One region of the Ectothiorhodospira sp. BSL-9 genome, then DNA from elsewhere that is predicted to be linked to it. Evidence: predicted binding sites of a transcription regulator. Region 1 holds the regulator's gene; each other region holds the start of a gene.
What was found. The regulator sigma-54, encoded in region 1, starts transcription at its own class of promoters, with help from an activator protein. The targets are predictions, from matches to a motif close to TGGCANGNTNCNTGCTT.
Positions count from the first base shown of each region.

Region 2: the regulator sigma-54 is predicted to act here: its motif matches at 1,965-1,981, upstream of rsxA (electron transport complex subunit RsxA).
Region 3: the regulator sigma-54 is predicted to act here: its motif matches at 3,383-3,399, upstream of ECTOBSL9_RS05145 (DUF4168 domain-containing protein).

Region 1 covers NZ_CP011994.1:430,324-439,924, forward strand. The annotation lists gene kdsC (3-deoxy-manno-octulosonate-8-phosphatase KdsC) at 34-561, shown strand; gene lptC (LPS export ABC transporter periplasmic protein LptC) at 591-1,130, shown strand; gene lptA (lipopolysaccharide transport periplasmic protein LptA) at 1,117-1,656, shown strand; gene lptB (LPS export ABC transporter ATP-binding protein) at 1,653-2,378, shown strand; gene ECTOBSL9_RS02235 (RNA polymerase factor sigma-54) at 2,545-4,044, shown strand; gene hpf (ribosome hibernation-promoting factor, HPF/YfiA family) at 4,107-4,430, shown strand; gene ECTOBSL9_RS02245 (PTS sugar transporter subunit IIA) at 4,438-4,905, shown strand; gene hprK (HPr(Ser) kinase/phosphatase) at 4,910-5,857, shown strand; gene rapZ (RNase adapter RapZ) at 5,854-6,714, shown strand; gene ECTOBSL9_RS02260 (PTS sugar transporter subunit IIA) at 6,736-7,131, shown strand; gene ECTOBSL9_RS02265 (HPr family phosphocarrier protein) at 7,132-7,401, shown strand; gene thiC (phosphomethylpyrimidine synthase ThiC) at 7,465-9,354, opposite strand; TPP riboswitch at 9,396-9,489, opposite strand; gene pap (polyphosphate:AMP phosphotransferase) at 9,546-9,601, opposite strand, start outside.
Region 2 covers NZ_CP011994.1:2,400,934-2,410,534, forward strand. The annotation lists gene rsxC (electron transport complex subunit RsxC) at 1-788, opposite strand, end outside; gene ECTOBSL9_RS11235 (RnfABCDGE type electron transport complex subunit B) at 799-1,326, opposite strand; gene rsxA (electron transport complex subunit RsxA) at 1,352-1,921, opposite strand; gene nifL (nitrogen fixation negative regulator NifL) at 2,242-3,810, shown strand; gene nifA (nif-specific transcriptional activator NifA) at 3,830-5,398, shown strand; gene nifB (nitrogenase cofactor biosynthesis protein NifB) at 5,582-7,108, shown strand; gene draG (ADP-ribosyl-[dinitrogen reductase] hydrolase) at 7,165-8,064, shown strand; gene ECTOBSL9_RS11265 (transposase) at 8,208-8,894, opposite strand; gene ECTOBSL9_RS11270 (bifunctional 2-polyprenyl-6-hydroxyphenol methylase/3-demethylubiquinol 3-O-methyltransferase UbiG) at 9,265-9,601, opposite strand, start outside.
Region 3 covers NZ_CP011994.1:1,061,838-1,071,438, reverse strand. The annotation lists gene ECTOBSL9_RS05160 (methyl-accepting chemotaxis protein) at 1-327, shown strand, start outside; gene ECTOBSL9_RS05155 (ATP-binding protein) at 362-1,861, shown strand; gene ECTOBSL9_RS05150 (sigma-54 dependent transcriptional regulator) at 1,833-3,266, shown strand; gene ECTOBSL9_RS05145 (DUF4168 domain-containing protein) at 3,439-3,849, shown strand; gene ECTOBSL9_RS05140 (carbonate dehydratase) at 3,911-4,471, opposite strand; gene ECTOBSL9_RS05135 (NAD-dependent epimerase/dehydratase family protein) at 4,561-5,502, opposite strand; gene ECTOBSL9_RS05130 (heme biosynthesis HemY N-terminal domain-containing protein) at 5,711-7,000, opposite strand; gene ECTOBSL9_RS05125 (uroporphyrinogen-III C-methyltransferase) at 7,004-8,515, opposite strand; gene ECTOBSL9_RS05120 (uroporphyrinogen-III synthase) at 8,508-9,341, opposite strand; gene hemC (hydroxymethylbilane synthase) at 9,338-9,601, opposite strand, start outside.

The sequences.
Region 1 (9,601 bases):
AGTGGTACGGCGGGCCCGTGGTATCCTTGCCCCATGAATGATACGCCTAGACAACGTGCCCGCGACGTGCGCTTCCTCATCCTTGACGTGGACGGCGTGCTCACCGACGGCAGCCTCTACCTGGGGGACGATGGCCAGCAGTACAAGGCCTTCAATAGCCGCGATGGCCATGGCATCCGCATGCTGGCCGACAGCGGCGTGCAGATCGGCATCCTCACCGGGCGACGCTCCCAGGTGGTGGAACACCGCTGTCGCGACCTGGGCATCGAGCACATCGTCCAGGGCCGTCGCGACAAGCTGGATGCCCTGGGTGGATTGCTGAAGGCGGCCGGTGTGGGTATCGAACAGACGGCCTACATGGGCGACGATGTGGTGGATCTGCCCGTGATGCGTCGCGCCGTGCTGGCGATCGCCGTGGCCGACGCCCACCCCCTGGTGCGCGAGCATGCCCATTACATCACCCGGGCAGGCGGCGGCCGTGGAGCGGTGCGCGAGGCCTGCGAGTTCATCCTGGAGGCCCAGGACAACCTGCAGGCCGCCCTGGCCCCCTATCTGGAATGAGTCGCCGCCTTTCAGGACTGCTGCTGATCATGGCACTCACCCTGGTGGCCGCCGTGGGCTTCTGGCTCGCGGAGAATGCCCAGGAACGGCGCGTGGTGCCGACCACCCAGGTGGACCCCGAGGCCAATCAGTTCTTCGCCGAGGATTTTGTGGTCTGGAGCATGGACGAGTCCGGCAATCTCAAGTACCGGCTCTCCGGCGCCCGAATGGAGCAACGCCAGGCAGACCGTTCCAGCCATGTGGAGGCCCCGGTGCTGATCATGGAACACCCCCCCGCTCCCGACTGGACCCTGCGTTCCGAACGCGGCTGGGTTTCACCCGCTGGCGACGAGGTGCAGCTGCTGGGCAACGTGCGCCTGAACCGCCCCGAGGCCCCCGATCACCCCCCCATCACCATCACCAGCCGGGATGTCACCGTATGGACCCTTTCCCGCCAGGCGCAAACCGACGCCCTGGCCCGTATGGTGAGCACTCACCGCGAGGCAGAAGGGGTGGGCATGACTTTGGATCTGACCCGGGATACCCTGGAACTTGAGAGTCAGGTAAGAGGCACCTATGTTCCGCACTGACATCCCCACGGGCCCGCACCTGGCGGGGCTGCTATTGGCCGTTTCGCTGGCCTGGATGCCTGCCGCACAGGGCCAGCACGACCCCGATCTGCCCATCCGCATCGAGGCGGATCGCGCCAGCCTGGACGATCAGCGGGGGGTGAGTGTTTACAAGGGTAACGTCACCATCACCCAGGGCGACACCGTCATCACGGGCGACGAGGTGACAGTGCATGCCCCCCAGCGGCAACTCCAGCGCATGGTCTCCGAAGGACGCCTGGCCACCCTGACCACGCGGGATGAATCCAACCGCGAGGTTCGCGCCGAGGCACGACGCATGGAGTTCTTTCCGGATGGACCGCGGGTGGTGCTCACCGGCGAGGCCCGGGTATGGCAGGGGGACGACGAATTCCGCGGCAGCAGCATCGTCTATAACCTGGAGGCCGCCACCCTTGAAGCCAGCACCGGTGACACAGGCCGGGTAGAGGCCATCTTCGCACCCCGTGACCGTGATCGCTCTCGCCCAGAGGACGGCGACACGCCATGAGCCGCCTGGAGACCGACAAGCTGGTCAAGCGTTACCGGGCGATCAAACCCGTGGACGGCGCCTCCATCCACATCAATAGTGGGGAGGTGGTGGGCCTGCTGGGCCCCAATGGCGCTGGCAAGACCACCTGCTTCTACATGATCGTGGGCCTGGTACCCTGCGACGAAGGCCAGATCCGCCTGGACGGCCGCGACATCACCCGACTGCCCATGCACGCAAGGGCCCGCATGGGCGTGGGCTATCTCCCCCAGGAGCCCTCGGTATTCCGCAAGCTCTCCGTGGCAGACAACATCATGGCTGTGCTGGAGGTCCGCCGCGACCTCAACAAGGCCCAGCGTCTGGAGAAGATGGAATCCCTGCTGGAGGAGTTCCAGATCCAGCACATCCGCGACAACGCCGGGGTCAGTCTCTCCGGTGGCGAACGACGGCGCGTGGAGATCGCCCGTGCCCTGGCCACCGAGCCGGCCTTCATCCTTCTGGACGAGCCCTTCGCCGGCGTGGACCCCATCTCGGTGATCGAGATCCAGCGGATCATCACCCATCTCACGTCACGGAACATCGGTGTACTGATCACCGACCACAATGTGCGCGAGACCCTGGGCATCTGCAACCGGGCCTACATCCTCAGTGGCGGGCACATCATCAGCCAGGGCGCGCCGGAAGACGTACTGGCCGACCCGCAGGTCCGCCGCGTCTATCTAGGGGAGAACTTCCGCCTGTGAAGCCGAGACTCCCCATTCAGCGTGCGGTTTTCGGGACATGGGTCCCATTTTTGCTGGCACACCGTATAATCTCTCTTGAAAGCATCATTTACGCCGGGGGCCTGCCCCCGCCTTCATCATCAGGCATCAAAGACCCGGGCCCCGGCCCGATGGCGCGCGTCGTGCTATGTTGAAACCGTCCGTCCAGCTCCGGCTGGGTCAAAACCTGACCATGACCCCGCAGCTGCAGCAGGCCATTCGCCTGCTGCAGCTCTCGACGCTGGAATTGCAGGCCCAGATCCAGGAGACCCTGGAAATCAATCCCATGCTCGAGGCCGTGGAGGGCACGGAGGCAGATCAGGAGACCGCCAGCGAGGAGCCTCGCGAGCAGGAGCAGGCCGATACCTCCGAGGCAGCAGAAGCAGCGGAGGCCGCCGCCGAGACGGAAGGCAACGCCGAGGGCAGTCAGGAGCAGATCCCCGACGAATTACCGGTGGACAGCAACTGGGACGACATCTACGATGTGCCCCCTTCCAGCGCCGGACAGTCGGATCACGACGGGCGCGACCTTTTCGAGAACCAGACCGGACCCTCGGAAAGCCTGCATGAACACCTCATGTGGCAGGTGCATTTGTCGTCCATGAGTGAGCGTGACCGGGCCATTGCCTTGACCATCATTGATTCCATTAACGAAGACGGCTATCTGGCCGAACCCATCGAACAGATCCACGCAGCCCTGGCCACGGACCGGGAGATGGACCTGGAACTGGACGAGGTGGAAGCCGTGCTGAACATGGTTCAGCACCTGGACCCGGTGGGCGTGGGCGCACGTGACCTGGCCGAATGCCTGGGCCTGCAACTGGCCCAGTTCCCGGAGGACACACCCTGGCTGACCGAGGCCCGCACCCTGGCCCGTGAACACCTGGACGCTCTGGGTGCACGTGATTACAAGGGCGTGCAGCGGCGCCTGGGGCTGGATGATGGCGAGTTGCAGCAGGTGATCGCCCTGATTCAGACACTGAACCCGCGCCCAGGCGGGGTCATCAGCAGCAGTTCGCCCGAATACATCATTCCCGATGTCTTCGTGCGCAAGCGAGAGGGCCGCTGGCAGGTGGAGCTCAACCCGGAAATCGCGCCACGCTTGCGGGTCAACCCCCTGTATGCCAGTTTCGTGCGCCGCGCCGATTCCAGCCAGGACAACACCTACATGCGCAACAGCCTCCAGGAGGCCCGCTGGTTCATCAAGAGCCTGCAAAGCCGCAACGAGACTCTGCTACGGGTGGGCACCGCCATTGTCGAGCACCAGCGTGCCTTCCTGGAATACGGTGACGAGGCCATGAAACCTCTGGTGCTGCGCGATATTGCCGAACAACTGGAGATGCATGAGTCCACCATCTCCCGGGTGACCACCCAGAAATTCATGCATACCCCCCGGGGTATCTACGAATTCAAGTATTTCTTCTCCAGCCATGTGGGCACGGCCGACGGCGGTGAGTGTTCAGCCACCGCGATCCGCGCCATGATCCGCAAGCTGGTTGCCGAAGAGCCCCAGGGCAAGCCCATGAGTGACAGCAAGATCGCCCAGGTCCTGGTGGATCGGGGTATTCATGTGGCACGACGCACCGTGGCCAAGTACCGTGAGGCCATGGCCATTCCGCCATCCAACGAACGCAAGCGGCTCGTCTGAAGCAAACCCACGCAGCCGTCCTGCTCATTACCCATCCCTACCTATTTCCAAGGAGTCATCTCATGCAGATCAACCTCACCGGTCATCACGTCGACCTGACCGACGCCCTGCGCAACTACGTCAACGAGAAGTTCGAGCGCCTGGAGCGGCATTTTGACAACGTCATCGACGTGCACGTGATCCTGACCGTGGAGAAGCTGCAGCAAAAGGCCGAGAGCAACCTGTTGCTCAGCGGTAACAGCATCCATGCCGAGGCCAGCCACACGGACATGTACGCCGCCATCGACGCCCTGGTGGACAAACTGGATCGCCAGGTGGTGAAGCACAAGGAGAAGCTCAAGGACCACCACCGGGCTGAAGGCTCCCACCGCAACCACATCGAGTGAACGCTTCATGAACATCGGTGATCTTCTCGCCCCTGAGCGGGTGCACTGCCAGACGGACGTGAGCAGTAAGAAACGTGCGCTGGAGATGCTGGGCGAGATGCTCTCCAATCATCTGCCCAAGCTCACCCAGGGCGAGATCTTCGACAGCCTGCTGGCCCGGGAGCGCCTGGGCAGCACGGGCCTGGGGCATGGCGTGGCCATCCCCCATGGTCGTCTGGCCGGCGCCAGCGAGGCCTGTGCCGCGCTGCTCAAGCTGGAAAAGGGCGTCGACTACGATGCCCCAGACAGTGAGCCGGTGGACATCCTGTTCGCGCTGGTGGTGCCGGCAGACTGCACAGACGAGCATCTTCAGATCCTCGCGTTGCTGGCCAGGATGTTCTCCGATCCGGAGACGCTGGCCCGGCTGCGCAGCACCTCCGGCCCTTCGGACCTGCTGACTCTGGTGCAGGAATGGGACACCGAAGACACCGGATGACCCCATGACCGACTCGCTCACCGTCAGCAACATCATGGAGGTCATGGAGGAGCGCCTGGGCCTCGTCTGGGTGGCGGGCACCCAGGGGTGTGGCCGGAGCATATCGCACCGTTCCACCCCCCATGGGAGCCCGTCCCTGGTGGGTCACCTGAACATCATCCACCCCAATCAGATCCAGGTACTGGGGAGCGACGAGATGCGCTACCTGTGGTCGCTGCGCAAGAACTCCCAGCGAGACATTCTGGAGCAATTGTGCAGCGGCGCCTCCTCCATGCTGATCGTCACCGATAACCTGGAGCCCCTCCCCGAGCTGCGCACCCTGTCGGAACGCCAGTCGGTACCGCTGCTGCGCACCGCCCTGCCCAGCCATGAACTGATCAATATCCTGCGTTACTTCTTCAGCAACAAGCTGGCGGAAACCACCACCCTGCACGGGGTGTTCATGGAAGTGCTGGGAATCGGGGTGCTGGTGACCGGCGAGAGCGCCGTGGGCAAGAGCGAACTGGCCCTGGAACTCATCAGCCGGGGCCACCGTCTGGTGGCGGACGATGCCCCGGAATTCGCCCGAATCGCCCCGGACATCCTGCGCGGTACCTGCCCGCCGGTGCTGGAGAACTTTCTTGAGGTCAGGGGTTTGGGCGTACTCAATGTGAAGGCCATGTACGGCGACAGCGCCATCAAGAACAGCAAGTACCTGCGCCTGATCATCGACCTCAAGGATCAGGCCAAGGTGCAGGCCGAGGATATCGACCGCCTGCACGGGGTGCGCTTCACCCGGGTGGTGCTGGGGCTGGAAATCCCGGTCATCACCCTACCGGTAGCCCCGGGACGCAACCTGGCCGTCATGGTGGAAGGCGCCATTCGCAATCACCTGCTGCGCCTGCGCGGTTATTATGCCGGCGACGACCTGGCTGCCCGACAGCGCAAGCAGATGCAGAGCGAAAGCCCATGAAACTCATCATCGTCAGTGGCCTGTCCGGCTCCGGCAAGACCGTGGCCCTGCATGCCCTGGAGGATGCAGGCTATTACTGCATCGACAACCTGCACCTGGGCCTGCTCACGGCAGTGGTCGCCCAGCTGCGCAGCCCACGCCTCACCCTGTACGACGAGGCGGCCGTGGGCATCGACGCCCGCAGTGGCATCGAGGAACTGGATCGTTTCGACACCATCGTCGAGGAGATCCGCGCCATGGGGGTGGACCTGCAGGTCATCTTCCTCCAGGCAGAGGAAGAAACCCTGCTGCGGCGCTTCAGCGAAACCCGTCGACGACATCCCCTCACCCGCGACGGCGTGCCCCTGTGGGAGGCCATCCATCTGGAGCGCAAACTGCTCTCCAATATTGCCAACCATGCCGACCTGGCCATCGACACCACCCGCACCAACGTGCATCAGTTGAGCCAGACGATCCGTGAGCGGGTGGAGCAGGCCGCTGACCGGGGCATCTCCCTGCTGATCCAGTCCTTCGGCTTCAAGCATGGTGCGCCAGTGGACTCGGATTTTGTCTTCGATGTACGCTGTCTCCCCAACCCTCACTGGGAACCGCTGCTGCGCGGCCTCACCGGCCGTGACGAGGAAGTGGCCCAATTCCTGGACAATCACCCCATGGTGGAGGAGATGTTTGCCTCGTTACGCGACTTCCTGACCACCTGGATCCCGCGCTTCGAGGGTGAAAACCGCTCATACCTGACCGTATCCATTGGTTGCACTGGCGGGCAGCATCGCTCAGTCTATCTGGCGGAGAGACTGGCGGAACATTTCCGCGGCCTCAGGGGCGAGGCGGTGAGCACCCGTCACCGTGAACTTTCCTGATCCTTGAACCGGGATGCCAGCATGTCCGTCGGACTCATGATCATTACACACAATCACATCGGGGAAGACCTGCTCAGCACGGCGCGTTCCATGATGGGCACCATCCCGCTGGAAACGTACTGCCTGGCGGTCTCCCAGTCCGGTGACCCGGACATCCTCCTGGGCAAGGCCATCGACGCCTATCATCGACTGCACCAGGGGGACGGCGTGCTGGTGCTCACCGACATGTACGGTTCCACCCCCAGCAATATCGCCAACCGTCTCACCCAGCAGCCCAAGGTCCAGGTCATTGCCGGGCTGAACCTGCCCATGCTGGTGCGCGTGCTCAACTACCCCACCCTGCGCCTGCATGAACTGGTCAACAAGGCCATCAGTGGTGGCCATGATGGCATCCTTCTTTGCGAGACCCACAGTTAAATGCCCACGCGGGAAGTCGAGATCATCAACAAGCTGGGCATGCATGCGCGGGCAGCGGCCAAGTTCGTCAACCTGGCCAGCAGTTACTCGGCTGACCTGGAGGTGGAAAAGGGCAACCGCCGCGTGAACGGCAAGAGCATCATGGGCATCATGATGCTGGCTGCCAGCCGCGGCACCACGGTGCGCCTGATCGCCGAGGGGGAGGATGCCAAACAGGCCCTGGATGCCCTGGAGGGCTTGATCGGGGATCGATTCGGAGAGCCGGAGTAGAAAAAAGGGGACAGACACCTTTTCCAAAGGAAAAGGTGTCTGTCCCCTTTTTTCCGTACGCCCCTACACCTCCCTGTAAACCTTAGCCCCCTTCTCCACAAACTCCACTGCCTTGTCCTGCATCCCCTTCTCCAGGGCCTCCTCGGCGGACATGCCCTGCCGCGCCGCATACTCCCGCACATCCTGGGTGATCTTCATGGAACAGAAATGCGGCCCGCACATGGAGCAGAAATGGGCCACCTTGTGGGCCTCCTTGGGCAGGGTCTCATCATGGAATTCACGCGCCCGCTCCGGATCCAGCGAGAGGTTGAACTGGTCCTGCCAGCGGAACTCGAAGCGCGCCTTGGACAGGGCATTGTCCCGCACCTGGGCTCCGGGAAAGCCCTTGGCCAGATCCGCGGCATGGGCAGCGATGCGATAGGTGATGATGCCATCCCGCACATCCTGCTTGTTGGGCAGGCCCAGGTGCTCCTTGGGCGTCACATAACAGAGCATGGCCGTGCCATACCAGCCGATGTTGGCAGCGCCGATGCCGGAGGTGATGTGGTCGTAGGCCGGGGCCACATCCGTGACCAGTGGTCCCAGGGTGTAGAAAGGCGCCTCGAAGCAGTCCACCAACTCCTTTTCCACATTCTCCTTCACCCGGTGCAACGGGACATGCCCCGGACCCTCGATCATCACCTGCACATCATGTTCCCAGGCGATGCGGGTGAGCTCGCCCAGGGTCTCCAGTTCGGCAAATTGGGCGGCATCGTTGGCATCGGCCAGGCTGCCGGGACGCAGTCCATCCCCCAGGGAGAAGGCCACGTCATAGGCCTTCATGATTTCGCAGATGTCCTCGAAATGGGTGTAGAGGAAGTTCTCCTCGTGGTGGGCCAGGCACCACTTGGCCATGATGGAGCCGCCCCGGGAGACGATCCCCGTCAGGCGCTGGGCGGTCAACGGCACATAGCGCAGCAGCACGCCGGCATGAATGGTGAAATAGTCCACACCCTGCTCTGCCTGTTCGATGAGGGTGTCGCGGAACAACTCCCAGGTGAGGTCCTCGGCCTTGCCGTCCACCTTCTCCAGGGCCTGATAGATGGGCACGGTGCCGATGGGCACGGGGCTGTTGCGCAGCACCCACTCCCGGGTCTCATGGATGTTCTTGCCGGTGGACAGGTCCATCAGGGTGTCGCCACCCCAGCGGCAGGACCACACCAGTTTTTCCACCTCCTCGCTGATGCTGGAGGTGAGGGAGGAGTTGCCGATGTTGGTGTTGATCTTCACCCGGAAGTTGCGCCCGATGATCATGGGCTCCAGCTCCGGGTGGTTGATGTTGGCGGGGATGACTGCCCGGCCCGCGGCCACCTCGTCGCGCACGAATTCCGGGGTGATGACCTCAGGGATGTGGGCCCCGAAGGATTCCCCCGGGTGCTGGCGCAACAGGGCCGCGTATCGGGGGTCGGCACGCATTTCCTGCAGGCGGCAGTTCTCGCGGATGGCCACGTACTCCATCTCCGGCGTCACGATCCCCTGGCGGGCATAGTGCATCTGGGTGATGTTGCGCCCTTCACGAGCACGGCGCGGCGCGCGGATATGCTCAAACCGCAAGGACGCCAGCTCCGGATCACCGGCCCGTTCCCGACCAAATTCGGAACTGGGCCCGTCCAGCGGTTCGGTATTGTCCCGCTCCAGAATCCAGGGCTCGCGCAACGCGGGCAGGCCCTTCAACAGATCGATGCGGGCCTCGGGGTCGGTATAGGGGCCGGAGGTGTCATACAGGGTGATGGGAGGGTTGTGCTCGGTACCGGCGGTGGTCTGGGTCTCCGCCAGGGTGACCTCGCGCATGGGGACCTGGATGTCCGGGCGGGAACCGGGCACATGAATCTTGCGGGAGCCCGGGAACGGCTGGGTGATCTCGTCGGACAGACGGGTGGTTTGCTTGACAAAATCCTGGGGGATGGCACTCATGCGATGACCTCAAAGGGGCGGCGGTCACCACGGGGCGCGGTTGCGCGCCTCCGAAGCTTCCCTCCGCCGGTATGATCCGGTTCAGGTTCCAAGGGACTGTCTCAGCCCCCTTCGGGGGCACCCCTAGCTTCAAGCGCTCACGCTAGCCCAGATGCCAGGGCTTGGCAAGCCCGAAGGCCTCCCCGTGCGCCTCAGGTGATGGCCGCCTCCAGACGCTCGCACACCGTTTCCAGCACCGTCACCCGCG
Region 2 (9,601 bases), 1.6 Mb from region 1:
CCCAGCTTTCCGGCGGGGATCTCCCGGCCAGTGACCGCCTTGATCATGTGTTTTTCCGAGCCCATGGGGTAGCGGGTGGGCACGGACACGGCTTCCAGATGATCCATTTCGTAGAGGTGTTCCTGGAGGGCAGCCAGGGCTTCGGGCTTGTTGTCCTCCACCACGATCAGGGTGTGCCGGGCCCCCAGGGCATGGCGCATGATGCGTACACCGTCGATGACTTCCTGGGTGCGTTCCCGCATCAGGCGGTCGTCGCAGGTGAGGTAGGGTTCGCATTCGGAGCCGTTGATCACCAGGGTGTCGATGGTGTGGCGGCTGCCCAGGTTGAGCTTGATGGCGGCGGGGAAGGTGGCGCCGCCCATGCCCACCACACCCGCCTCCGCCACGCGCTGGGCGATCACTTCCGGTTCCAGGTTGAGGGCGTGCTCGGGCTCGGGTTCGTCCATCCAGCGGTCGTCGCCGTCGGGTTCGATGACGATGGTCTGTACCGGCAGGCCGCTGGGATGAGGGGCCGGGTGGGGTTCCACGGCCACCACGGTGCCCGAGGTGGGGGCATGCACCGCCGCCGAGACGGGGCCGGTGCCCGCAGCGATCATCTCTCCCTTGAGCACTTTTTGACCTGCCTGCACCCGTGGTTGGGCAGCGGCGCCGATGTGCTGTTGCACGGGCACATACAGGCGCTCGGGCAAGGGCAGGGTCTCGATGGGCAGGTGGCTGGTGGCCTGTTTGCGGTCTTCCGGGTGCACACCGCCCTGGAACGCCCGGCGCTTGAAGATGCGTGAGAACATGACAGTCACCTCAGCGGGCTTGGGGTTTGGGCCAGCGCCATGTGCGCAGGGTGGGGGTTTCCGTGACCAGCACCAGGCCATTGGTGGGGCACACCTCCACGCACTTGCCACAGCCGTTGCAGGCTTCCGTGAACACCGTGTGGATCTGCCGATTGGCACCCATGATGGCGTCGGTGGCGCACACCTTGTAACAGCGGGTGCAACCGTTGCACTGATCCTCCTTGATGCGCGCAAAGGCGGGTGCTTCCTCCTCCATGCCCGACAGATCCACGCTCACCGAGAGCTTGTCCGCCAGTTGCTGGGCCAGGGCCTTGCCGCCCGGTGGGCAAAGGGTCACGGGAGCCTCATGGGCGGCCAGGGCCTGGGCAGCGCTGGAGCAACCGGGCAGGCCGCACTGGCCGCAGTTGGTGCCCGGCAGCATGTCCTCGATCTCGTCGACCAAGGGGTCTTTCTCCACCTTCAGATACTTGGCGGCCATGCCCAGGGAATAACCCAGGAGCAGGCCCATGGCGGTCAGGACAACGATGGCTGCGTACATGGTGTGATCTCCTGTTCGGGTGGCGTCAGGCGAAGTCGAGGCCGGCGAAACCCATGAAGCCCAGCGACAACAGCCCGGCGACAATGAAGGCGATGGGGGCACCGGCGAATGCTGCCGGCACATTGTTCACGGCCAGGCGCTCGCGAAGACCGGCGAAGATGACCATCACCAGGGTGAAACCCAGGGCGGCACCGAAACCAAAGGTCACGCTTTGCAGAAAACCATGACCTTCCTGGATGTTGAGCAGGGCCACGCCGAGCACGGCGCAATTGGTGGTGATCAGCGGCAGAAAGATCCCCAGCACCCGATGCAGGGCCGCGCTGGTCTTGCGGATGACCAGTTCGGTGAACTGCACCACGGCGGCGATCACCAGGATGAAGGAGAGGATGCGCAGAAAGCCCAGGTCCAGGGGCGCGAGCACGAAATGCTCCAGCAGCCAGCCGGCCACCGAGGCCAGGGTGAGCACGAAGGTGGTGGCCAGGCCCATGCTCAGGGCCGTGTCCAGCTTGTTGGACACGCCCATGAAGGGGCACAGCCCCAGGAACTGCACCAGCACCACGTTGTTCACCAGGGCTGTGCCCAGAAGTAGCAGCATAAACTCCGTCACGGTGTTCACCTCGCTTGGATTGAGGGGGTATGTGCATCTTGCGTGCCAAGGGGGGAATGCACTCTTTAGGCGCACCGTTTATGGGGGTTTGTGGCGGGCTTGCACCATGGTGGTGCAGGTGGTGCTGTGAGGATCGCGACAGGCAGAGCCGCCGGTTCGCAGTGATGTGAGGTAACCGACAATGTCCCCACCGGGAGCCATGGGGCCTGAGGGCTGCATTCAGGGTGGGGGAGCAGGATCAGGGTGATGTATGGCCCGGCTCTTGCATTAGTGAACGTCACACAGCTGCATCGCCACGAGACCTCGCCATGACCCGACCCCATCACCCCTTCCAACCGGCCAACGATCACACCATTCGCGTCGGCGAGGGCGCGTTGCCGGCACGGTTGTTCTTCGAGGCGGTGGAACAATCCTCCGTGGCCATTTCCATCACCGATGCCAAGGCCAACATCCTCTATGCCAACCCGGCCTTCACCCGGGTGACCGGTTACGAGGCAGCGGAAGTCATGGGTGTGAACGAATCCCTGCTCTCGGATCGCCGCACGCCCAGTCTGGTCTACGAGACCCTCTGGGGCCGTTTGCGTCAGCTCAAGCCCTGGACCGGGGTGCTGGTGAATCGTCGCAAGGATGGCCGGCGCTACCTGGCTGAGTTGAGCATCGCCCCGGTGCTGGATACCCAGGGTCATCTCACCCATTACCTGGGCATGCACCGGGATGTGACCGAGATGCATCAACTGGAGGAGCAGGTGCGCAATCAAAAGGCCCTGATCGAGTCCGTGGTGGATGCCGAGCCGGTGGTCATCGCCCTGCTGGACGAGGCGGGCCGGGTGGTGCTGGACAACCAGGAGTACAAGAAACTGGCGGGAGACATGCGCGGCCAGGAACCCGCCGAGGCCTTCCTCTCCGCCCTCTCCGAAAGCATGGGGGAGGCCTTCGAGAAGGCTCGCAGCAGTGGCCAGGGTTTTGTGGATCATGAGGTACAGTTCGATCCAGGCGCGGGCCGCGCACCCCGCTGGTTCTCCTGCTCCGGCACCTGGATTCGTGAGCGCGACAGCAGCGCCGATGCCTTCTTCGAACCCCGCAAGGTGGAATATCTCATGCTGGTGGCCAAGGAGGTCACCGAGCTCAAGCGGCAGCAGGAGGAGATGCGCATGAATGCCCTGAGGGCGCTCACCGCCGAGAGCGAGCTGGTGGAGAGCATGCGCGAGACCCTGACCGGCGCCGTCTATCAGATGCAGGGGCCTGTCAACATGATTGCCGCCGCCACCCAGTTGCTGGAGCGGCGCCAGGGGGAGGGCACCGCCGACCCCCTGTTGAATGTGTTGCAGGAGGCCCTGGCATCCGGTCGTCAGGCCCTGCAGACCCTGGAAAACTGCATCCCCGAGGAGCGGGACGAGGCCATCATCCCGGTGAATCTCAATGCCCTGCTGCGAGAGGTGCTGGGCCTGTCCACCCGTCGCTTGCTCACCTCCGGCGTGGTGGTGGACTGGGATCCGGCGCCGGTGCTGCCCAACGTGCTGGGTCGGGAAGGCCGGCTGCGGGGGATGTTCAAGCAATTGGTGGACAACGCCCTGGATGCCCTGGATGACAGCGGCACCGGTCGCCGCGAGATCCGCATTGCCACCCAGGCCCTGGATGATGCTGTTCAGGTGGTCATCCAGGACTCCGGACCGGGTATCCCCGAGTCCATGCGGCTACGGGTGTTCGAACCCTTCGTCAGCACCAAGGGCCGCAGTGGCAGCGGGGCAGGGATGGGGCTGCCCATGGTGCAGGAGGTGGTGAACCAGCACGCGGGTCTGGTGGAGGTGGACCCCACCTGCCTGGAAGGCTGCCGCATCCGCCTGCAGTTCCCCAACGCCTCACAGCGCAAACTCTGACATCACTCCAGGAAAATCCATGGTGATCTCTCCTACGGCAGTCGGCACGACGCGGCGCTCGCGCGCCCAAGTGATCGAAATGCATCTGGACACGCTTTATCAGGTGAGCCAGGTGCTCAGTTGTTCATCCGGATTACAGGACATCCTCTCCGGCGTGCTGCATGTGCTGCACGAATCCTCGGACATGCGTTGCGGCATGGTGTCGCTGCTGGATCCGGCCACGGGTGAACTCATGGTGGGCGCTGCCCACACGGGTACGCGGGAGAAGGTGGACAAGGTGCGCTACCGCCCCGGCGAGGGCTTGATGGGGGGCATCCTCAAGGAAGGGGATACGGTCGTGGTGGGTCGCATCGCCGATGAGCCCCGGTTTCTCGATCGCATGGGGCTGTACGCCCCGGACCTGCCTTTTGTGGGAGTGCCCATTCGGGTGGGTGAGGACAATCCCATTGGGGTGCTGGCCGCCCAGCCCATTTGCGGGGATGACGGTCTGCTGGAAGAGCGCGCCCGTTTCCTGGAGATGGTGGCCAACCTGCTGGCCCAGACCGTGCGCCGCGCCTGGGATCTGGAGCAGGAGCGCCAGGCGCTGACCGATGAGCGCGACCGGCTGCGCCGCGAGGTGCGTGGCGGCTATCATCTGGACAACGTGGTGGGGCACTCCAAGGAGATGCGCCGGGTGTTCGAGCAGGTGCGTCAGGTGGCCAAGTGGCACACCACTGTGCTGGTGCGCGGCGAGACCGGCACCGGCAAGGAACTCATCGCCAATGCCATCCACTACAACTCGCCCCGGGCCAATGGTCATTTCGTCAAGCTCAACTGCGCGGCCCTGCCGGACAATCTGCTGGAGAGCGAACTCTTCGGGCATGAGAAGGGCGCCTTTACCGGGGCTGTCTCCCAGCGCAAGGGGCGTTTCGAACAGGCGGATGGTGGCACCATCTTCCTGGACGAGATCGGCGAGATCTCCCAGGCCTTTCAGGCCAAACTGCTGCGGGTGTTGCAGGAGGGTGAGTTCGAGCGGGTGGGGGGCACGCGCACCCTGAAGGTGGACGTGCGCGTGATCGCCGCCACCAACCGCCCCCTGGAAGAAGAGGTGGAACGAGGGGATTTCCGGGAGGACCTGTACTACCGACTCAACGTCATGCCCATCTTCGTGCCCGCCTTGCGCAATCGCAGCGAGGACATCCCGGATCTGGCCCGGTTCCTGGTGGATAAGCTGGCCAAGGCCCAGGGTCGTCCTCTGGATATCACCGACAGCGCCATCCGCACGCTCATGCGCCACGAATGGCCGGGTAACGTGCGGGAGCTGGAAAACTGTCTGGAGCGGGCCGCCATCATGAGCGAGACCGGCACCATCGACCTGGATGCCATCAACCTCACCGGCCTGGAGGACAAACTCCCCTTGAGTCGCAAGCCGGAGCCCGAGGTGGACGTGGACCTGGATGATCCTGACCTGGATGAGCGCGAACGGGTGATCGCCGCCCTGGAGCGGGCCGGCTGGGTGCAGGCCAAGGCCGCCCGCCTGCTGGGCATGACGCCCCGGCAGATTGCCTACCGCATCCAGACCCTCAAGATCAGGGTCAGACAGTTCTGATTGTGCCCTTCACCACAGCCTTGTCTGTGGCATGTGCAACATGTTTCTATGCTTGGAATGGTAAAGCTTTAAAAATCATGAGGTTGTATTTATTTGATTTCAGGCACGCCGTTTGCATTACTCCTCCCAAGATCAACCTTTCCCACCGTGAGACCGGCGGGCACCCTCAACGGGAGGACCGTGATGGACCTGAAAATCAAAAAGCTCAGCGACATTCCCGTCATCAAAGAGGCCGTCCCTCCGCAGGGTGGCTGCTCCACCGGTGGTTGCGGTAGCGCCAACGACCCCACCCCGGAACTGCCTCAGGCCATTCGCGAGAAGATCCAGGATCATCCCTGCTACTCGGAAGAGGCCCATCACCACTTTGCCCGCATGCATGTGGCGGTGGCACCGGCCTGCAACATCCAGTGTCACTACTGCAACCGCAAGTATGACTGTGCCAACGAATCCCGCCCCGGTGTGGTCTCTGAGGTGCTCAAGCCGCACCAGGCCGTTAAAAAGGCTTTGGCCGTGGCGGCCAGCATCCCCGAGATGACCGTGGTGGGCATCGCCGGGCCTGGGGATGGCCTGGCCAACCCGACCCGCACCTTCCAGACCTTCCGGGGCATCCGCGAGCAGGCCGACGACATCAAGTTGTGCCTGTCCACCAACGGCTTGGCCCTTCCCGAGCATGTGGAAGAGCTGGCGGCCCTGGGCGTGGATCACATCACCATCACCATCAACAGCATCGACCCGGAGGTGGGTGCCCGCATTCATCCCTGGGTGATCTGGAACAAGAAGCGGGTCTTCGGCGTGGAAGGGGCCCGTCTGCTTATCGAGCAGCAGCAAAAGGGCCTGGAAATGCTGGTGGAGCGGGGCGTGCTGGTAAAGGTGAACTCGGTGATGATTCCGGGCATCAACGACGAGCATCTCAAGGAAGTGTCGCGGGTGGTGAAGGCCAAGGGGGCCTTCATGCATAACATCATGCCGCTGATCTCCGAGCCGGAACATGGCACCTATTTTGGCCTCAATGGCCAGCGCGGCCCCACCCAGGCCGAGCTCACTGCCCTGCGCGATGCCTGTGGCACGGACATGAAGATGATGCGTCATTGCCGCCAATGCCGCGCCGACGCCGTGGGTCGGTTGGGGGAGGACCGGGGGGCCGAGTTCACTGCCGATCGCATCGATGAGCTGGAGGTGGACTACCAGGCCGCCCGTGAACGACGCGATCAGGTGCAGGCGGCCATTCGGGAGTCCATGGGGGCCAAGCGGCTGGCCAGCACCGCTCGGGCACCCGTGGCATCGGCGACCGACAAGGCCGCCTCCCGTCCGGTGCTGATGGCCGTGGCCACTCAGGGCGGTGGTGTGATCAATCAGCACTTCGGTCATGCCCGGGAATTCCTGGTCTACCGGGCATCGCCCGAAGGCGTGCGCTTTGAAGGCCATCGTCGTGCCGATCTCTATTGTTCCGGCCCTGATGAGTGCGGTGACCGGGAGCAGGTGCTGGCGAGCACGCTGCGCTCGCTGGAAGACTGCGAAGTGCTGCTATGCTCCCGTATCGGTATCGAACCCTGGTCCATCCTGGAAGCCGCCGGCATCACTCCCAATCCCAATCACGCCATGGAACCCATCGAGGATGCCATCCTGGCCGTCTACAAGGAGATGATGGAGGCCGGCCAGCTGGCCCCGGTGGAGGAGGGCAGCAACAGTCTGATGGCCGAGGTCTCTTGAGCCCTTCGCTGAAAGCTCTCCTTGAACCCCTCTCCCCCCCGGGGAGAGGGGTTGGGGTGAGGGGTGCGCGCCCCCGAGCCCAGGCCGCCTATCTGGCCCTGGCCATCGGCGATGCCCTGGGCGCCACCGTGGAATTCATGATGCCCCGGGAGATCCGTTCCCAGCACGGCATCCACAAGGACCTCATCGGTGGCGGCTGGCTCCACCTCAAACCGGGCGCCATCACCGACGACACCCAGATGAGCCTGGCCCTGGGTGACGCCATCATTCAGGCGGGCGATATTCACGCGCCCACCATCGCCGAGGCCTTCAGCCAGTGGATGCGCTCCCGCCCCGTGGACATCGGTCACACGGTGCGTCGCGGCATCATCCACTACCGCCGCACGGGCGAGACGGCAGTCCCCCTGAACGATAACGATGCCGGTAACGGCGCCTGCATGCGCGTGCTCCCCATTGCGCTGGTCACCCTGGGTGAACCCCGCGAGACGGTGAACGCCGCCTGCCGCCTGCAATCCCATGTCACCCATCACCACCCCTTATCCGACGCCGGCACTGAGTGCATCGTGGCCATGGTGCAGATGGCCCTGCAGGGCGCCGATCAGCGGGCGCTGCTGCAGGGGCCGGTGAAGGCCCTCATCCAGCAACACCCGGAGTTTCACTTCCGCAAACGCCGCGAGGAGAACCCCAGCGGCTTCATCGTCCACACCCTGCGCGCCGTGTTCCAGGCCCTGTTCGACACCGACACCTTCGAGGACTGCCTGGTGGACGTGGTAAACCGCGGCGGCGATGCCGACACCACCGGCGCCATCGCCGGGATGGTGGCCGGAGCGCTCTATGGGCTGGAGGGAATACCGGAACGTTGGGTGAAGGGGCTGGATGGGGAGGTGAAGGCCCACATCCTGCGCCAGCTGCAGACAAAAAAAGAGGGTGGATTCATGCCTGACGTGCAAGCGTGAGTCCACCCTCTTGATCGCTGAATCCTGAACGGGGCGCTATGGCCCCTGGTTCGCGCCACCGCATGTGTTACATGTGGCTTAACTTCCGAAAAAGGGGACAGACACCTTTTTTTGCTGGAAAAGGTGTCTGTCCCCTTTTCGGGTTACCTTGAGGGTGGGCGGCCAGGGGGGCGCTGCTCGATTCGTCGGCCTGTGATCTGTGCCACCTGGTCCACGAATCGTTGATTCCCCGTGAGCTGTTCGCGCTGGATGGCCTCTTGCATCAGGGTGAGTTCCTTCCTGGGCACGCCCTCTGCCATCAAGCGGGCATATCGTTCACGCCGTTCCGTCTCGCTTTCAGCCAGACTCAGGTAACTGGGGTCGGGGTGGATCCAGCAGTCCTCGTGGCCCATGCGCTGGCGATAGCTGGACCAGGGGTGATCACCTGCGGTGGACACCATCTCTGCACGCACAGGATTCAACTCGATATAGCGAGTGCAGGCGAGCAGGTAAGTGTCCGTCTGGACGGGGCTGGATCGATAGCGTCCTTCCCATAGGGTGCCGGACCTTTTATCCAGCCGGTTTCGATGGCGCGTGGCCTTCGTTGCCAGCGACTTCATCAGACGCCCCATGCTGGTGACGTCATCACCCGGGGACAGCAGTAGGTGAACATGGTTTGTCATCAGGCAGTAGGCGTGCACGCGAACATCCAGAACGTCGCTGAGTTCGCGTAGATCATCCAGATAACGCTCGTAATCGTCGGCTATGACGAATACGGCCTGCCAGTTGTGCCCCCGCTGCACCACATGGTGTGGCATATGCGGCAAGACCACACGCGCCATCCTTGGCATATCTTTTCTCCTGAGTGAGTAAGGCCGCCTGATTGGGCACGCGGCGGCCGATCATCTGTCCCCGTTTCGAAAAGATTATTTTCTCTTGTCACAAACTGCAAGGCTGATGAAGTGGCGCGGCGTGAGTCTTATGGATTTATCTGTCCCCTTTTGAACTGTTTCTCATTTCGAAGTATTGGCGCTTGTTCCCTCATGGGGAATATGGAAAATACGTCCTGTCGCCATTGATGGCAGTCATGGATGAACGAGCAGTGAGTCAGGGATGATCCAGCGGATGGATCCTGCCGCGCGACACAGGCCCCGCCACAAGGATTGTGGCGGGGCCTGACTTTTTTGGGGCCCCCAAAAAAGGTGTCTGTCCCCTTTTTGATCAGGGACGGAAGGCGATTTGCTGGACGAAGTCCACCTCATTGGTGTCGTAGGGGCGGCGCATGTCGCCATAGCGTTCCACGTTGACGAAACCGGCGTCTTCCAGCAGGTGGGTGAGGTAGTCCTGGCGCAGGGGGTACATGTTGAGTTCGAAACGGGCGCCATCGGGGAAGACGTAGTTGAATTTGGCCAGGCTGCGGTGCAGTTCCACCGGGCCTACGTCCACGTTGTTGCCGGTGTAGCAAAAGGCGTGTTTGGAACTGTATCCCTGGTCGAGCATGGCGTCGTAGTTGCGCTGGTCAATAATCAGCATGCCGCCCGGACGCAGGATGCGGAAG
Region 3 (9,601 bases), 630 kb from region 1:
CCAGCCATTCAGGAGCCCATCCTGGAGCGCCATCGCTTTATCGCCTATGCGGGGGCCGTGGATGATCATGGCTATTTCCCCACCCATAACCGTCGCTATGCCAAGGCCCTGACCGGCGATTATGCCAAGGACCTGGCCAACAACCGCACCAAGCGGATCTTCAAGGACCGGACCGGTTCCCGCTGTGGCTCCCACCAGAAGCCCTATCTGTTACAGACCTACAAGCGGGACACCGGAGAGATCATGCATGACCTCTCGGTGCCCATTTTCGTCAAGGGGCGGCATTGGGGTGGTTTTCGTATCGGGTATCATGACCGAAGCGGCTGATCGCTTCCCATGAATACACCGCCCGGTGCATACCATGAAATTCCCTGCCTATCCCTACAGCCTGCGGGCCGCCCTGCTGGGCTTCGTGCTGGCCCCCCTGCTCCTCATCGTACTGCTGGCCGGATGGTCGGGCCTCACGAGTCTGGAGGCGCACATGGAAACGCGCATGCAGCAGGACATCGAACTGGTGGCCCGGGCCATCCACCTGCCGCTGAGCGATGCCCTGGCCCGCGGTGAGCGGGCCAATGTCCAGCAGGCCCTGGACTCTGCCTTTCGCATCGATCAGGTTTACGGTGCCTACGTCTACGACCAGCAGGGTGAACTGGTGGCCGCCAGCGGCCCGCGCAGTCCCTCCATGGATCGCCGTCGCGATGCCCGTCTCGCCACGGTGACCGGCACCCACGGGGCCTTTGACGACCGCAGTGGCCAGGAGATCTATTCCTTCTTCATGCCCCTGAGTGATGCCGGTGGCCGCATCAACGGGCTGCTCCAGGTCACCCGCCACGGCGGCGACTTCCATGAAGATCTCATGCAGGTGCGCTCCCGCGCCCTCATGGCCCTGGGGGTTCTCAGCCTGTTGTTCGTTGCAGTGGTCGTGCTGGGTCATCAGCGGGCCGTGGGGCGCCATGTGGGCCGCCTGGTCAATGCCATGGCACGAGTGGGCCAGGGTGATCGTCAGTTGCGTGTGGCGGGTGCAGGGCCGCGGGAACTGCGGGTGCTGGCCGAGGCCATGAACCGGATGCTGGACAATATGGATCGCTCCAATGCCGAACTGGAGGCCCAGCGCCGCCACCAGGCGGCCCTGGAGGAACGCCTTCGCCAATCGGAAAAGCTGGCCGCCATCGGCCAGCTGGCGGCCGGGGTCGCCCATGAACTGGGTTCTCCCCTGGGGGTGATCAACGGGCAGGCGCAACGGGCTCTGCGACGCGTGGACGCCGAAACCCCTCAGGCCCGGGCGCTGGCAGAGATCCGCCAGGAGGTGGGCCGCATGGACCGTATCGTGCGCCAGTTGATGGACTTTGGTCGACGAAATCCCCCCCGTGTGCGTGATGAACCCGTGCGGCGTCTGGTCAGCGCTGCCCTCGCCCAGGTGGAGGATGAAGCTCAGACCCGGGGAACCACGCTGCGTCTGGTCAATCAGGAGGATGGCCCGGTGATCCCCATGGACCGGGCACGATTGGAACAGGCCCTGACGAACCTGTTGCGCAACGCGATCCAGGCCACGCTGGGCGGACAGGTCCAGGTAAGTTGGGCATCGGCGCAAGGGCGTCTGGAACTGGTGGTGGAGGATGATGGGCCGGGCATCGACCCAAACCATCGCTCAAGATTGTTTGAACCCTTCTTTACCACCAAGTCCGTGGGCAGCGGTACGGGTTTGGGACTGGCGGTGGCCCATGGGGCCGTCACGGAGCACCATGGCGAGATCCACGTGGAGGATAGCCCCCTGGGTGGGGCACGGTTCGTGCTTCATCTTCCCCTGAATGTCGTGGCAACCGAAGGCAAAGATGACCCAGACCTCCAACAACAACCCTGAGCAGATCCTGGTCGTGGAGGACGATGCCTCCCATCGTGACCTGGTGGTGGAAGAGCTCAAGGATGCCGGCCTGAATGTGGTAGCCGTGGGCGATGCCGAGGCGGCCCGGGAGCATCTTGAAACCGGGCGTATCTCGCTGGTCCTCAGTGACCTGCGCCTGCCGGGAAACGATGGCCAGGACTTGCTCATACAGTCCCGTCGCCTGCCCATGCCGCCCTCGTTCATCATGCTCACCGCGTTCGGCACCATCGCTCAGGCGGTGGAGGCCCTCAAGCAGGGGGCCGACGATTTTCTCACCAAGCCGGTGGATCTGGATCACCTGGTCATCTCCGTGCGCCGTGCCCTGCGCACACGTCGATTACAGGCCGAAGTGGCCCGCTACCGTGAGCTGCTGGAGGCGGATGATTTCCATGGCCTGATCGGCAGCAGCCCCGCCATGCAGACCCTGTATGAAAATGTGCGTCGACTGGCACGTGCCTCCGGACCGGTGCTGGTCACCGGGGAGTCGGGCACCGGCAAGGAACTGGTGGCCCGGGCCATCCACGCGGAGAGTGATCGGGCCGGCGGCCCCTTCGTGGCCATCAACTGCGCGGGCATACCCGGCGAGCTCATGGAAAGCGAGCTCTTCGGCCATGCTGCGGGGGCCTTCAGCGGGGCGCAACAGGCCCGTCGGGGCCTCTTCGCCGAGGCCCACGGAGGCACCCTATTGCTGGACGAGATCGGCGAGATGCCCATGGCCATGCAGGCCAAGCTGCTGCGCCTGCTACAGGATGGCCGAGTGCGTCCGGTGGGCAGTAATCAGGAAAAGGAAACCGATGTGCGCGTCGTGGCGGCCACCAACCGTGACCTTGGGCCCATGATCGCCGAGAACTGCTTCCGGGAGGACCTGTTTTATCGGCTGGAAACCTTCCGCCTGCACGTGCCTCCGCTGCGGGAACGCGGTGATGACATCGAACGCCTGGCGGCGCGTTTCCTGGCCCGTTTCGGAGCGGCCATGGATCGTCCAGTGGAGGGCATCACACCCGAGGCCCTGCGGGCCCTGCGCAGTTACTCATTCCCCGGCAACGTGCGGGAATTGACCAACCTCATCGAGCGGGCGGTCACTTTCTGTCGCGGCAGTGAAATCCAGTTGGCCGATCTCCCTGAACGGCTTGATGCTGCCCGCACCGAATCAGGTGCCAGCGCAGCAGCTACCCAATTGTGGTCGGAGGAGGACACCCATATGCCTACCCTTCAGGAGATCGAGGATCGCTACATCCGTTGGGTGCTCGAGCGCCTGGATGGCAACAAGCGCCAGGCGGCCAAGGTGCTGGGGATCGGTCGCCGCACCCTCTACCGGCGCCTGGGGGATGGCTCTCAGGATGACGACACCGATATGGACACCCGGGCACCCAGGCGCACGTAGCATCCTGGCGCATGTGTCATCGTGACTCATCTTGAGCGAGGATCACAACGGTGTAGCACGACCATTCCCGTTGAAAAGGTATAGGGTGAAAGGCGAAGGTCGGAATGCGGCTTTAGTGGCACGGCGTATGCATATCCAGTACGCAACGCTAATCACAGTCAGGAGAAACCGTATGAACCATCATCCCCTTCGCGCCCTGTCCCTCGCCGTGGCCATCGCCGGCCTGTTGGGTGTGGGTGGCCATGCTGTGGCCCAGCAGCAGGGTGATTTCCAGGGCCAGCAGCAACAGCCCCCGGGCATGGATCAGCAGCAGGCACCCCAGGTGGATCCCCAAACCCTGGATCGTTTCGTGGATGCCTTCGTGGCCGTGCAGCATATCCGCGATGACTTTGCCGAGCAGCTCCAGGATGTGACGGATGAAGCCGAGGCCCAGGCCCTGCAGCAGGAGGCACAGGAGGAAATGATCAATGCCGTTCAGGAAGAAGGCATGAGTGTGGATGAGTACAATCAAGTGGCCATGTCGTTGCAGAACGACCCGGCCATGCTCCAGCAGGTTCAGGAGATGGCCGCCGAGCGGATGTAATCGCTGCTGCGGGCTACCTGCTCCAGGCCTCCCGGCTCAAGCCGGAGGCCTGGCTCCCCCCTCAGAGTTCGTTCTGAATGCGCTTGTAGCCCTGCACGAGGCCCACGTTTGTCTGGGCTACATCCTCCGAGAAGCTTGAAGCATCCGCCGTGACCGACTCGATGCCTTCCAGGTCGGTCTCCGAGTGGATATTGCTGGTGGACGGGACATAGAAGGATTCCGGTATGTGGCAGTCTTCCACCACCGAGTTATGGCGAATGACCGACCCCGCCCCCACCGAGCAGTTGAACAGCACCGTATTGAAGCCGATAAAGACGTGGCTCCCCACCTTGCAGGGGCCGTGAATGATGGAGCGGTGGGCAATGGAGGTGTTCTCGCCGATCTCCACACGGGCACCGGACTTGGAGTGGATCACCACGCCGTCCTGGATGTTGGAGTTGTCGCCGATGATGATGGGCTCCAGCTCACCCTGAGCATCGAGTTCATCGGCCCGGATCACGGCATAGGGCCCAATGAAGACATGCTCCCCCACCACCACCTTGCCGCAGAGGATCGCTGTGGGGTCCACAAATGCGGACTCAGCCACCTGGGGAAGGTGGCCCGTGGGATTCTTGCGTATCAAGTGTGTGTCCTCGCGTCAGTATTAAGAAGGGTTCGCAATGCTGCCACCGTTGGGGGGGCAAGGCAATGGCCCCACCACCAGCCTGGATATCATCCGGGTGTGTGGCGGCGGCTGATGTGGTAGGGCGTGATCTCCGAGTCATCCAGGGTGTCATCGCCCTGTTCCACCTTGAGCGACGCCCGGATGCCCGCTTCCATCCGCGGGTACTGCAGGTCCACCCCGAGATCCACCAGGCTTCGCCCCGCCACGACGACACGCGACTCCCGGAGGAAGGACATCATGCCAGGACTGAGCACCTTTTCCGCCTCTGCCATGCTGACGCAGGGGGGGCGCGGGAGGTCTGCAGCGTCGGCCACGGCATAGACGAAATCCGTCATGGAGCGATGGTCACTGTCCCCCACGTTGTAGGTCTGCCCTTCCGGCCCATGATCCAGGGCAGCGGCGCACAGGGTGGCCAGGTCATCGGCATGGATGCGATTGCCAGGACCGGAGTCCTCGGGGCAGATGACCGGCTCTCCTGCCCTGATGCGAGCCAGGGGAAGTCGGAAGGGCCCGTAGATCCCCGGGGCCCTGAGCACCACCACCGGGATGCCCGCCTCGGCCATGAGCTGGCTCAGGCGCTTTTCTGCATCCAGTCGGCGATGCCCCCGGTCGGTCATGGGTGAGGGTTCGGTGAGGTCGTCCACCTGGGCCCCGCCCTGATCCCCATAAACCCCGGTGGTGCTGATGTAGACAATCTTCTCGGGTGGTTGCCGACGACACAATTCGATGAATCTGGCGGTTCTTGGATCCACCCGTCCTTCGTTGGGTGGCGGAGCGCTGTGCAGGACCAGGCAACCGGCCAGGGGGAGTTCGTCCAGGCCTTCACCGGTATCCAGATCGGCCCGGATGGCCTCAAAACCCATGGCCTTGAGGGCCTCCACCCGGTCGATGCTACGGGCCACTGCGATGACCCGGCGCCCCTCGTGAGCCATGCGGTGTCCGACGCGCTCCCCCACATAGCCGCAGCCCATGATCAGTACCGGTTTCATGGTCATTCTCCTGATTGACTGGCTTTGTGTGACTATACCGTTTAGGGGAAGGTCGTGTCCGGCGTGAGGCGTCAGGTTTTGCACAAAAAAAAGGCCACCCGCCTGGGCGGATGGCCTTTCATTCATCTGGATCAAGCCTTGGCTGGGTCCAGCCTTCAGGGGGCCGACACGGTCCTGTGCGGACCGTGTCGGGAGTCCCTGCCTGAGATCAGGCGCTGGACAGTCGGGGCTGACCCATCTTGCCGCGGCGACGACCGGACAGCGGCTTGCCTGCTTCGGGCTTGGGTGCCACGGGCACCACCGGCTCGGAGAGGCTGCCGTCGACGGCCACCTGCAGGCCCTTGCGGTAGGCATCCTGAGCCAGCTTTTCTTCACCCACCTGATCCAGGATCTCGCCCAGCTCACGGTAAGCCTCGGGCGTGGGCTTGGCATTCACACTGGATTCCAGGTAGCCGCGGGCCTTGCCCCAGGCCTTGCCCTTCTTGCACAGACGACCCAGGGTGAGCAGCAGCACCGGATCACGGCGATGATCACGCAGCCAGCCTTCAGCCACACTGATGGCGCGGTTGGTGTCGTTGACGTTGAGCTGACCATACAACTCCACCAGACGCTCATTCCAGTTCTGCTTCAGACTGCTACGCAAGACCACCTCGGCACGATCCGGCTCATTGAGGTTGATCAGCGCGCGGGCATAGGGCTCCACCAGTTCATTGCGGCTGCGGGAGGTCTTGGGCAGGTTTACCCAGGTACCTTCCAGCTTGCCCAGGTCACCGGCAGAGGCCAGCTCGGCTGCCCGTGCGGTGAACGCCTCGGCTTCCATTTCGTTCAGGGCCTCGTTGTCCAGGGCCTTGGCCTTGCGCAACTCGGGCAGGACGTTCAGCAGGGAAGCGCTGTCGCCGGTCTCCCGGTAGAGCCGAGCCCGCAGACGCAGCAACTGGGGATGACCAGGGGCCACGTCATTCATGTGACGCAGGGTGCTGGTGGCAGGACCGGTCTCGCCGTGGTCCAGCTGCAGCTCGGCCTGGGTGAGGCCAACGGACACTTCGGCTCCGGCCTCAGCCTGGGAGGCCTGACGCAGGTACTCATCGCGGCGGTCATAGGCACCCTGGGCCTGGGCGGCGCGTGCCGCGGACAGGTAGTTCAGGGTGGGGGAATCACCACGGCGCGCAGATTGCACCAGCAGCTTTTCGGCCTTGTGCCAGCGACCTTCGGTCATCTCTGCCATGCCCAGGGCCAGGCCCTTCTGGCAGGCCAGGGCCTTCTTCTGCTTGCGGCGTGCACTCATGTTACCGGGGAGACCAAACAGGCCCACCAGGAAGCGGATGACGCCATAGAGCACCAGCAGCGCAACGACCATGGCCACGATGTAGAAGGCCATGCTGGTTTCAATGCTCATGTCGCCGTAGGCGAAGAGCACGTATCCAGGCTCTTCCATGAACAACAGGGTCGCGATCGCAGAGGCGATCAACACGAGAAAGATTACGATAAGAGATTTCATTGATTAACCCTCCAGCTTAGCCAGCAGCTCAGCCGACTTGCCGATTTCAGGCTGCTCGGGGCGCAGATCACGTTTTTCCAGGTCTTCCAGGCGCTTCATCAAAGGAGCGACAGGCTCGGAGGCGAAGTACTCCGCCAGCAGGGAGCGGGCACTCTGGAGGTTTTCGCGATATTCAGCCTCGTTGTTGCGCAGTGCGGCCAGACGGGCGGACTCGATGCGCAGCGCCAGGACCTGACGCATGAACAGTTCGGCATCCGCATCAGGCATGGAACGCACGGCCTGATCGTGACGGCGCACCGTCACCTGCTGGTTCAACTCGGAGACCACCTGATAGTAGGCGCGCTCCCACCAGGGGGAGTCACCGTTGGGGGCCTCACCGTTGACCAGCGAGAGGCGACCACCGGACTCGGTTTCCGGCTTCTGCAGCGGCAGGGGCCTGAGTTCTTCGGTGATCTTGTCCAGTTCGGCCACGATTTCCTGCACATTGGTGCCTTCGTAGCCCTCCAGGGCGGCGATTTCCTCGGCGATGGCGTCACGTACTTCACTGAACTTGGGATCACCCATGGCCTGCAGCATGTTGTCGGCCGATTTCAGTGCCGCAATGGCGCCCTTGGGATCGTTCATCAGGCTCAGGCGGTGATCCGCGATGCCCATCAGATAGGCCACCTCGGCGGTCTGCCATTCGCGATGCGGACGTTCGGATTCATCCTGGATGGCGCCCAGGCCTTCTTCCAGGGTCTGCAGGCGACGCTGCTGACGCTCCTCGATGCTGGCCAGTTCGGTGCGGGCCTCTTCCAGGGCCTTCTCCAGCTCGGTGCGCACGTCACCCTCCAGCTCGCTGACCTGGGTCTCCATGCGGCTGATGGTTTCGGGCAGTGCCTGGGTGCGTTCCTCGATCTCGGCCAGCTCGCGCAGGGCGCTGCTCAGGCGATCGTTGGCCTCGTTGGCCATCTCCATCGCCTTGTTGGCATTCGAGGAGGCATTCATGCCGATGCCCAGGGCCAGCACCACGGCAACACCACCAACGATCAGCGGCAGCTTGCTGTTGCGGCCGTTGGTGTCACCGCCGGACGGAGGCGGCGGCGTGCGGCCCGCGCCACCCCCACCCTGACCGGGAGCCGGGCTGGCCGGCTTGGCCGCACCGGGGCTGCCTGCGGTCGTCTTCGCGGCAGCGCCCTTTACGGGTTCGGATTTGTCGGACCCGCTCTTTGTCGAGTCGGCTTTCGAAGTTTCTGGTTTGTTGTCCACGGGTTTTGATGCCTCGGGCTTTGGGGTTTGGGTTTTGTCTGCCCCGGCCTGGTCCGCAGGCTTGGTGCCGACCTGGCCGGAAAGTGCGTCCTTGTCCTTGGAATCGGCGTTATACGCCACCGTATCCGTTTTGGCCGCGGCGCTCAGGGAGTTACCGGAGGCCTTGCCACGGCTCCGTGTTCTCGTCTTGGCCGCAGGGGTGCCCGCCCCGGTTGCCGTTGGCTTGGCGCCGCCTTTGGCCTTTGGATTCGATCGTTGTCTACTCATGAGTTTGCTTCCTCTTTTCAGCCCATTTCTGCACGGCCTCCAGCATGGCCTCGTCGCTGGGGTCTGCGGCCACGACTGGGGTCTGTTTGAAGCCCATCTCCCGGGCCGTGTCCAGCATGCGTTCGCAGCCCACCACGAGCGGTGTGCCGCGCAGCCAGAACTGCCCCACCTTGCCTACCATTTCGTAGAGGTTGCGCAGCCCCTCGCTGCTGGTGATCGCAATCACATGGATGTCCCCTCGGGACCACTGTCGCAGCACCCGGTCGGTATCCGCATCCGGCAGGCCGCGACGATAGGACTCCACGAAGGTCACCCTTGCCCCCCGAGCAGTGAGTGTAGCACCTAGCAGTTCCCGGCCCCCGTCGCCCCGAAAGATCACCACTTCCCGGCCCTGCATGTCCTGCAATTCAGGTTGTTCCAGCAGGGCCTCACTGTCAAAGCGGCTGGGTGGGCAGATGTCCACCTGGTAACCGAGCCGCTCCAGGGCCTGGGCCGATTTACGGCCCACGGTGGCCAGTTTCAGCCCCGAAGGCATCTGCCTTCTTCCATGGATCCGGTTGAGGGTCCGGTTCACGGCGTTGGGGCTGACGAACACCGCGATGTGGAAGTCTTCGAGCCTGTCGATCAGGGCATCCAGAGCGGTGGTGTCACGCGCCTCCTTGATCTCCAGCGTTGGAAATCGCAGGGCCTGCCCGCCGGCCTCTTCCACCATTTGGCAGAAACGATCGGCCTGGTGGGCCGGACGGGTCACCATCACGGTCACCCCCTGCAGCGGGCCCGCGGCGCCTTCCCTGGGTGCTGTTGCCCTGGCTTCTGCTGAACTCATGACATCGGGTTTTGACTTTTGGACGGTTCGGCGGGGTTCAGGCCCAGGTCCTTGAGGATCCGGTCGGCGCCCTCGCGCAGCAGTTGCTCCGCCAGGGCCACGCCCAGTTCGTGGGCCTTCTCGCGCGGACCATCCAGGCTGGCCCGGTAGACCAGCGAGCCATCAGGCTCACCCACCAGGCCACGCATGTGCAGGGTGCCATCGTCGCGCAATTCGGCGTAGCCGCCGATGGGCACCTGACAACCACCATTGAGGCGATG